Regions from separate parts of the Paenibacillus sp. J31R120 genome, predicted to be linked through region 2. Evidence: riboswitches for the same ligand, from Rfam matches in the RefSeq annotation. Region 2 holds a riboswitch; each other region holds the start of a gene.
The links. A riboswitch is a leader RNA that binds a small molecule or an ion and turns the genes downstream of it on or off. The one in region 2 is predicted to bind cyclic di-AMP.
Positions count from the first base shown of each region.

Region 1: linked by a shared signal. The riboswitch ahead of AC0YNW_RS16210 (hypothetical protein) and the one ahead of AC0YNW_RS25035 (C40 family peptidase) in region 2 are both predicted to bind cyclic di-AMP.
Region 3: linked by a shared signal. The riboswitch ahead of AC0YNW_RS28220 (5-formyltetrahydrofolate cyclo-ligase) and the one ahead of AC0YNW_RS25035 (C40 family peptidase) in region 2 are both predicted to bind cyclic di-AMP.

Region 1 covers NZ_JBWDNN010000004.1:151,790-155,061, forward strand. Annotated here, with positions in the region: gene modA (molybdate ABC transporter substrate-binding protein) at 1-124, shown strand, start outside; gene modB (molybdate ABC transporter permease subunit) at 124-789, shown strand; cyclic di-AMP (ydaO/yuaA leader) riboswitch at 972-1,174, shown strand; cyclic di-AMP (ydaO/yuaA leader) riboswitch at 1,248-1,412, shown strand; gene AC0YNW_RS16210 (hypothetical protein) at 1,539-1,985, shown strand; gene AC0YNW_RS16215 (signal peptide protein) at 1,979-2,086, shown strand; gene kdpA (potassium-transporting ATPase subunit KdpA) at 2,129-3,272, shown strand, end outside.
Region 2 covers NZ_JBWDNN010000009.1:171,357-174,628, forward strand. Annotated here, with positions in the region: gene AC0YNW_RS25030 (glutamine--tRNA ligase/YqeY domain fusion protein) at 1-1,074, opposite strand, end outside; cyclic di-AMP (ydaO/yuaA leader) riboswitch at 1,300-1,450, shown strand; gene AC0YNW_RS25035 (C40 family peptidase) at 1,456-1,944, shown strand; gene AC0YNW_RS25040 (MFS transporter) at 1,968-3,215, opposite strand.
Region 3 covers NZ_JBWDNN010000014.1:60,082-63,353, reverse strand. Annotated here, with positions in the region: gene AC0YNW_RS28225 (aldolase catalytic domain-containing protein) at 34-990, opposite strand; cyclic di-AMP (ydaO/yuaA leader) riboswitch at 1,158-1,338, shown strand; gene AC0YNW_RS28220 (5-formyltetrahydrofolate cyclo-ligase) at 1,343-1,783, shown strand; gene AC0YNW_RS28215 (hypothetical protein) at 1,813-2,145, shown strand; gene AC0YNW_RS28210 (ABC transporter permease) at 2,616-3,272, opposite strand, start outside.

The DNA of each region.
Region 1 (3,272 bases), on a different contig from region 2:
GATCGGCATCATCAAGGCGACCAAGCATGAGAAGCAAGTACGCGAATTGTACGATTACCTGCAGACGGAAGAAGCGCTCAACCTGTTCGTGAAATACGGCTTCAGCCTGCCGAAGCAGCCTTAATGAGCTGGCAATCGTTCTGGCCGCCAGTCGTACTGTCATTGCAGGTGGCACTGATCTCCAGCATTGTCGCGGCCGTGGCGGGCATTGCCGCAGCATGGTGGATGTCGAGGAGGTCATTCCGAGGCAAAATCTTGCTGGAGACGGCCTTCATGCTGCCGCTAGTGCTGCCACCCACTGTGGTCGGCTTTCTGCTGCTCGTGCTATGGGGCAGGCAGGGGGTGCTGGGCCGGGCAGCGGAATGGATTTTCTCCGCTCCGGTTCTCTTCTCGCCATGGGCGGCTGTAATTGCCTCGATCGTGGTGGCGTTCCCGCTTGTGTACCAGACGATGAAGGTAGCGCTCGATTCGGTGGACAAGAATCTGGAGGATGCCGCGCGTTCGGCAGGCGCCGGGGAGTGGAAGGTATTCCGGTATGTGACGCTGCCGCTGACGATGCGTGCCGTAATGACCGCCTATATTCTCGGCTTTGCGCGTAGCTTGGGCGAGTTCGGGGCAACGCTGATGATTGCGGGCAACATTCCGGGGAAGACGCAGACCATTCCTACCGCGATCTATGTCGCGGTCGATTCCGGCAATATGCCGATGGCTTGGGCCTGGACGGCAGGAATGGTCGTGATCTCGTTTGCACTGCTGCTAGCGACGGGCGGTCTTCGGAAAAGGCCATAAAAGGGCTCGCCTGCAAGGCGTAAATCGTGTGCGGCTGTGATTGCACGAGTGTAGAAGAGCTTTTCTCCGAGAAGAGCCGATGAATGCGATAAATCAGATTGCAAGGTATGGAAAATCGGGGAAAGCAGCATTTACTGCTGCTTTACACTTTCAGAAGACAGGAGTAATATTCGGATTAAGCTTTACAGCAATCGCTGAGTTTCCCGCAAGAGGCGGGAAAACGGGGGAACCATTCGCCAAGTGAACAGTCCGGTGTGAGAGCCGGAAGTTCGGATGGCAAGGGGTGAATCGCTTGCAGCGCCAGATTGGGCGCCGGCCAAGCGTAGGGCGACTCTCACCGTCCGAATCCGACAGCTAACCTCGTAAGCGTAGATGGAGAGGAAGTGGCTTGTGATCGCATTGGCGACCACAGGGGACACGTGCCTCTGTGGTTTTTTGATGCGCAAATAGGATTATGACCAAGCAACACGCTGAGTTTCTGCACAGAGCAGAAAACGGGGGAACCATTCGATTTTGCGCCAAGCGTGAAATCCCGGGGTGAATCCGGACCTGGCAGGTCCGGTAGGGCGGCTCTCACGCCCGAATCCGACAGCTAACCTCGTAAGCGATTCGAGAGAGGCCAATTGCAGCTCTTCGGCATAAGCGAAGCTTGTTTCGCTATGCCTGCAGAAGAAGCCGCGAGGGACCCCTCCTTCGCAGGCTTCTTTTTTTGCGCCCAATTGGCTGAAAGGGATAAAGGAGAATGAAGAGTGAACTCGTTCCATTCAAAGCTTACGCTGGTATATGCGCCGAATGAATACGGTCGGCAATTTGTGAAGCTGTTGCTATACAAGGGCTGGCCTGTAGCGGCTTTGGTCAGCAGCGGCAGGCAACGGCGAATCCATGAGGGATTCGGAATCAGCTGCTTTATCAAGCTCGACACGAAAGAGCGAGATTGTCCACTGAAGGGCGGACAGATTCATGATGTGTATTTGTTCGACAACTCCGTGCCGCTGGTTTGCAGGTACTTAAAGCTATTTCGTCCGCTTGTATCGGGCAGAATTATCGTGGTGACCCAGAGTCACAGCATTCCGGGGTTATATCGGCATTTGGGAGCAGATCAGCTGCTGCATGCATCGTTGCAGCCGGAGGAGCTTGTATCGGAATTTGAAGAGAATCGATTGGAGAAGAACGGAGAGGAGGATGCATCGTGCTAGATGTAATTTTGGTTGCATTTCTGATTGTGCTGGTGGCTTCCGTATGGGGCCTTGCCGCTTGGTCGGCGAAGGAAACGGATAGCGGGCGGAAGGATCAGTAGTTTATCCATTACGTGTGATGAAATGAGGGACTGGAAGTGACGATTGCCGGGCTTCTTTCGATTGGCATTTTTCTATTAATCGTTGTGACGTTGGCAAAGCCAACAGGATTATATATGGCGCGTGCATTCGATTATTCGCCTACAACTCTCGACCGCGCTTTCGGCTGGCTGGAGAAGCCGATTATGGCGCTTAGCGGCATCCAAAAAACGAACCAGACCTGGAAGCAATATGGGTTATCGCTCGTGTTCGCCAACGCTTTTATGATTCTGGTCGTCTATATGATCTTCCGGCTGCAGCACTTGCTCCCTCTCAATCCGGGCAACATTGCAGCTATGGAGCCTACGTTGGCGTTCAATACGGCTATCAGCTTTATGACGAATACGAACCTGCAGCATTACAGCGGGGAAAGCGGCATGTCTTATTTGGCACAAATGCTTGCGATTGTCTTCTTGATGTTCACGGCACCGGCAACGACGCTTGCCGCAGCTATGGCGTTCATTCGAGGCTTGTCTGGCAAGCCGCTTGGTAATTTCTTTGTCGATATGATTCGCTCCATTACGCGCATTCTGCTGCCGATTGCTATCGTCACATCGCTTCTGTTCGTATCGCAGGGTGTGCCTCAGACGCTGGAGCCTTCTGTGACGGCTGCGACGATGGAAGGAGCTGAACAGCATATCGCAAGAGGGCCTGTCGGATCGTTCCTGGCGATTAAGGAGCTGGGCAACAACGGCGGAGGCTTCTTCGGAACAAACTCTGCTCATCCCCTCGAGAATCCAACCAATCTGTCCAATCTGCTGCAAATGCTGCTCATGATGCTGGTGACGACAGCGTTGCCGTTTGCCTACGGAAAGATGGTTGGCAACCGGAAGCAGGGCCTTGTGTTATTCTGTGCAATGGGTGTGATGTTCCTCGTTATGATGGGAGCCTCGCTGGCTGCCGAGAGTGCCGGCAATCCCGCCCTTGGGGCGATCGGCATGGATTCGTCGCAAAGCAGCATGGAAGGCAAGGAGATGAGGTTCGGTCTGGAGGCTTCTTCCTTGTATTCCGTCGTTACGACCGCTTCGGAGACGGGAGCTGTCAATACGATGCACGATACGCTTACGCCGCTGGGCGGGCTGGTGTCGCTGGCCAATATGATGCTGAATACGATCTACGGCGGAATTGGCGCCGGATTTATGAATGTGC
Region 2 (3,272 bases):
ATTCGTAATGACCACCTTAAGCGGACGTAGTACCGCCATCGTACGAAGCGCCTTCAGCTTCAGATCCTCCCGGATAAAATGCTCCAGGTTCCGCTCATCTACAACGCTGTTGCTCTTCGCAATGCCGATCTCGCGGCAGAACGTACGGATCGCTTCTGCCGTAAAGCCTTTGCGGCGCATGCCGCTGATCGTAGGCATGCGCGGATCATCCCAGCCCTCTACGACGCCTTCGTCTACGAGTTGCTTCAAATAACGCTTGCTCATCACGGTATTCGTTATATTCAGACGGGCAAACTCATATTGGCGCGGCTGCGACTCCATCTCACATTCCGCGATTGCCCAATCGTATAGCGGACGGTGATCTTCGAATTCAAGCGTACAAATCGAATGCGAGACACCTTCAATTGCATCGCTCAGCGGATGCGCGTAATCGTACATCGGATAAATATGCCACTCGCTGCCCGTGCGATGATGGTGGGCATGGGAGATCCGGTACAGGACAGGGTCGCGCATCGTAATATTCGCAGACGCCATATCAATCTTCGCACGCAGCACGCGCTCGCCTTCCTTGAATTCGCCAGCGCGCATGCGCGCGAACAAATCCAGGTTCTCCTCGACACTGCGATTACGGTACGGGCTGTCCTTGCCAGGCTCCGTCAGCGTTCCTCTCAGCTCGCGAGTTTGTTCGGCTGTCAGATCGCATACGTACGCTTTTCCTTTTTTAATAAGAAGGACGGCGCGATTATACAATTCTTCGAAATAATCCGAAGCAAATCTCAGCTCATCCCACTCGAATCCGAGCCATTGCACATCTTCCTTAATTGCATCTACATATTCCGTGTCTTCCTTCGCCGGATTCGTGTCGTCGAACCGCAGATTCGTCTTGCCCTTGAACTCGTCGGCGAGCTCGAAATTCAGGCAGATCGACTTGGCGTGCCCGATATGCAAATAACCGTTCGGCTCAGGCGGGAAGCGAGTAATGACTTCCTGCACGCGGCCGCTCTTCAAATCTTCTACAACGATATTTTTAATAAAGTTCGAGGATGATGTCTTATTATCCACAGCGCTCTCCATCACGACCAACCTTTCCCGTTAAATAGTTTTCTATTTATAATACACAAATTCCATTGAAAATACACTCAAGTTTAGGTGTCATAGCTTGGCTGAAATGATGTTTATCTCTGTATTTTTGTCTATGCCGATTAAGCGAATGAGTATATCTCGATTTGTATTATTAAAATCTACTCATTTTCAACACGAATCTACACTTTCCATCTATTATATTGGTTAAAGATGTTTAAACAAAAATTGCCTAATTCCCGCTCGGGAAACGGGGGAACCACTTTGGGTGAATTGATCTTGACGCACGGCACGCCGGGCGCCTGAGAGATCATAGGGAACCTTCAACCGAACCCCACAGCTAACCTCGTCGGCACCGGAAGGAGCTTCACCAAGTTGAAGAAGAAAGTCAGCATCATCTTGGCGGGCCTTGTTCTTATGCTCGCTTTCCAGGCTGGAAGCGCATTCGCCAGCGCATCCAAGATGGACGGCATCATTGATGAATTGATCGGAACGCGTTATTCCTACGGCGGAACAACAACTAAAGGATTTGATTGCTCTGGATTTACGAGCTATGTGTTCAACAAGATGGGCATCGATCTGCCGCGCAGATCGTCCGATCAAGCAGGCGCCGGCACGAAAGTCGCAAAAGCCGACCTTCAACCAGGCGATCTGGTGTTCTTCGACACTAGCGGTAAAAACAACGGCGGAATCTCCCATGTAGGCATCTACGTTGGAGACGGTAACTTCGCTCACGCTTCCACAAGCAAAGGCGTAATTATCGAGAAGCTGGATTCTTCCTACTACAAGCCGCGCTACGTAACGGCTGCACGCGTACTGGACGAGTCGCAATTTGAGAAATTTATCGTTGCTGCTGAGAAGTAATGATTAGAATAAAGAGGTTGCTCCTAGGAGGGGGCAACCTCTTTTTCGTTCATTCGATTCGACTGCTTGCGTCCTGCCATCACGAGCACGATTAATACGGCAAGCAGTGCAATCACCAAAGCCGAGAGATAGTAGAGCGTCGTTCCCGTCGAATAGCGATCCATGAACCAGCCTGTCACCCGAGGGAATACAGCCCCTCCGACTCCGCCAAGTGCAACCAGCAAGCTTGTTGTCCGTTCCGTCATGCCTGGCAGCAAGCCATTCGCATACACGAGCGCAATGCCGAACACACCGGAGAAGCATAATCCGCTTAGGGCAATCAAGATAAGCAGCAGACCTTGCTGCTGGAAGACGATCATTCCGATAAATACGACAGCTGCAGCCGCAGTCGTGATGAACAAGTAGCTTGCATAGCCGATACGGTCCGCGATAATGCCCGCGAACAGCCTTCCCAGCACCATCGTTCCCCAGAATAGGCTTAGCGCAGCCGTAGCTGTTGAATCGGACATGCCTGTCCGCGATATGAGAATCGAAGGCAAATAGTTCGAAAAGCTCATCTCCATGCCTACATAGATCATGAAAAAAGCCGCGCTCAGCGCGAGAAAAGGAATCGACTTTGGCGCATATCCGAGCCAGCCAGCATGGTTCTTATTCCTCTTTAATGCCGTCGCTTGCTGACGCTCTTCCCCCTGTCCAGGAACAGAACGCTGCGGCGGACTTAAGCTGTCATCCAAGCTGCCGAACGACATCGTCAGCCACAGCACAAAGGTAATGCCCGCCATCGCAGATAGAATCGGAAAGGAAAGCTGCCATACATGCTGCTGTATAAGAAACGCCGCCGTAATCGGAATGAGCAGCGCCCCAATGCCGAAGAAGGTCTCCAGCCTGCTCATGGCCGAAGCCTTACCCTTCATATGATCGATAATGGTCGCCCCAACAATCGCTTCCGTCATCCCGAAGCCAATGCCGGCAATCGGGGCAAAGGCAAGCATCCAGCCCCATGGCAGCAGCAGGCTGTATGCCGCCTCGCTTAAGGTAAGCAGCGCCATGGCGATCAGAACCGCCCCCCGCTTCCCGACCCGGCTGGTCAGAGCCGGCGCCAGCAGTACACCGAACAGAAATCCGATGAATTGATTCATGATCCATTGCCCGCCGTCTTTATAGGTAATGCCGTAATGGGCAATCAATTGCTCCAGCAACGCTCCGCCGACCACATGCGCAATGCCAATAACCAAATATGAGAGGCAGCCCATCCACAGCAGCTTCTTCATTCTAACCGACTCCCTGTCCTTACGCCCGATCGACGCCATCTGCTATAATCAAGTTTA
Region 3 (3,272 bases), on a different contig from region 2:
TATCAGAACGATTAGTATTCCATCAGTTTGATGTTACTTGGAGATTTCCGGAGTTGTCAGTTGATCGTAGAAGTCAACTGCCTTATCCTTGTTCTCGGAAACGCGAAGCGCCATTGCGGATCTCGGATGCTCATCCAGAATACCTGTGATCATGTAAGGGATGATGTAGCCCCACTCTTCCTTCTCACGAAGCGGTACCATGTATTTCTCGATCATATCGAGAACAGGACGAACATTGTATTTCGTATTTTGCAATTCCGATACGAGCAGTTCCGTGTTGCAGTTGCCTGCTGCGCGTCCCATGCCGTATACGGATGCGTCAAGCAGCTCAACGCCTTTGTTCGCCGCGATCAGCGTGTTCGCGAATGCAAGCTGCAGGTTGTTATGCGCGTGAACGCCAAGACGCTTGTTCGGCAAATGCTGCTGGAATTTATCCACCAGATAGCCTACATCATCCGGCTTCAGGCTGCCGTAGGAATCCACGATGTATACAACGTCTACAACACTGTCGTTAATTTGCTTGAACGCTTCGACCAATTGGTTCTCCATCACGTTGGAAAGCGCCATAATGTTCAGCGTCGTCTCATATCCGCGGTCGTGGAAAATTTGCACCAGCTCAAGAGCCTTGTCTACATCTTGAATGTAGCAAGCTACGCGGATCAGGTCGAGCAGGCTCTCGCTGCGCGGCAAAATGTCATTCTCGTCAACGCGGCCGATATCAACCAGCGCAGACAGCTTGGTGTTGCCTTTGTTCGGAATGACCTTGCGAAGGAAATCGTCGTTCAGGAAGCGCCATGGGCCTGCGCTATCTGCACCTTTCAACAGCTTCGGCGAGTTTTTGTAGCCGATCTCCATGTAGTCGACGCCAGCTTCGTTCAAGCTATTATAAAGGTGCTGTACAAACTCGACGCTGAAATCCCAGTTATTGACGAGTCCGCCGTCACGAATTGTACAATCGACAATTTTACAATGACTAGTTTTCGAATGCATGCTTGCTGCTCCTTTGATTTGAACATGAGTTCACTTTTTATCTACCATCATACTTGAAATATGACGGGAACGCAAAGTAATTATGTCGGTATTTGGATATTTTGGACGATTGGTTGTCCCGATAAGATATCATTTACAAATTGATATTTTAAAGTTAAAATATTATGTAAACATCAACGCTTAATTTTTCCGACCTGGAAAAAGCGGGGGAACCAACGTAAGTGCGACGTGGGCCGACAGCCGGCCGCAGCCTTGCAAGGGGTGAGTCCGGGGATTTGTACCCCCGGTAGGGTCTACTCTCTAGCCCGAATCCGACAGCTAACCTCGTAAGCGGACAAAGGAGAGGTGTCTTATGCTTTCTTTATCTTTGCAAGATTCCCCATTCCCTTCGGAACAACCCCTGCAGCTCAGCATTAGCCGCGTGGAAGTATTCGTCATACCGGCGCTCGCGATTGACTCGGCAGGGTATCGCGTTTGTCTTCGCATTAGCAGCGACCTCGGCTATGGCTGGAACGAGCAATTCGTCAGTGACAGCGAGCCAAGTCTGCAACTCGACCGTTGGGGTCCGCTATTCCGCAGCTTCATCGGCCGTTTCTCGATCGTTTCCTTGACCGAACGGCTCACCGAACGAATCGCGCAGACTCTTAATCCCGATAATCGGGCTTACCGTTTATTTTCCGCCGCAATTACACAGCTGCAGAACCCGGGCTCCGGACGCCCGATTTCATCGGCTGAGCCTGCCGAAGAATCCGTTCTTCAGCAGCGCGCCGTCGCTTATTTATCCGTAGATTAGCAGCATACGCTTGGATATGGGGATATCCTATGTCGGCCAGCCTATCAAGGCAAGCCGCAACCAGCATCAAGCTCGAAGCCTTCCAACCCGGAAAGCCCGGGCTTGTTTGCGTTTTGGGGGAGCTGTCCGGCGGCGCTCAGTCAGGCTGCAGCTTTTCGTTCTCTAAGCCGAGTTTTTCGGTCTGCAGCTCGCTCGGCGTCGACTTTCTGCTCTCTAAGCCGAGTATCTCGGCTTACAGCTCGCTCGGCGGCGGCTTTCTGCTCTCTAAGCCGAGTTTATCGGCTTGCAGCTCGCTCGGCGGCGGCTTTCCGCTCTCTAAGCCGAGTTTTTCGGCTTGCAGCCTGATCATCATCTATAGATAAATAAAAAGATGCCTCCACCATCAATTTTCAATGGTAAAGGCACCTCGTTTTTGCATATTCGCAACCTTTCGACTTCAACACCTCCAGAATGGTTTAGCGAGTTATTGATTAGTTAAAACAAACTTCCGCTCACATTCCCACTATCAGCCTATAACAGCTAGTACGCACAATGTTCATCAGACTGGTATATATGAACTATGCATGACTAGCGGCAGCGCAATGATATTGCGGTGCTGCACAGCCGCGCCTGCAACCCCTTTGACCGATTCATGTGCTCATTCGTCTGAACTCCTTACTTGAATACAGGAGGCTGCACCGCCTAACAAGTTCGTTTATCCGGTACAAACACACATCGAACCGCCCAAGTATAATAGTCCGTTTAAGGAACCATTCACCACCGACGCCCCATTGCCCCGTATCCCATCCTTCCATTCAGAAGACATTGAATGTGCACACTCGCAACCAATCACTTACGACCCCGTCGATCGGTAATGCCGCACGCCGAACCGCCAGATTAGCAGGCATGGGATGAGGAATAGCAAGCCGCCGAACGTGATCATCATAGGCAGAAACATACTGCCCTCCCGCTTATCGAGCAGGTACATGAGCGGCAAGTAGCTGACGCAGCCGAACGGAATGATGAACGTAAAGAAACGGGTAACCCACTTTTCATAAATATTGAGCGGATACTGCGCCATCTCGCGCCCTCCGTCTGTGAAGACATTAGCTACTTCAATCGCCTGGATCGTCCAAAAGCAGAACGTCGCAGCCAAAATAAAGATGCCTGTAAAAATAATCGTGCCATTGGCGATCATGAGCAGCAGCGTCAACAGCTTCGGAAAACTCCAAATCTGCGGCAAATGGGACACCGACCAGATCAGCACGATCACACTTTGCAGCAGCCTTCCTATTCTCGTAAACTCAAACTTCGAGCCCAATACTTGCAGCGCTGTGCTTCTGGGCCGAACCAGCAGCCGGTCGAAGTCTCCCCTGCCAACCAGCGACGAGAAGGAATCGAATCCCCGCGCAAAACATTCACTCAGCGAAAACGACATATGAATGACCGAAAAACAAAGAGCTACCTCAAAGAAACTCCACCCCTGCAGCTCTCCGAAACGCTGAAACAT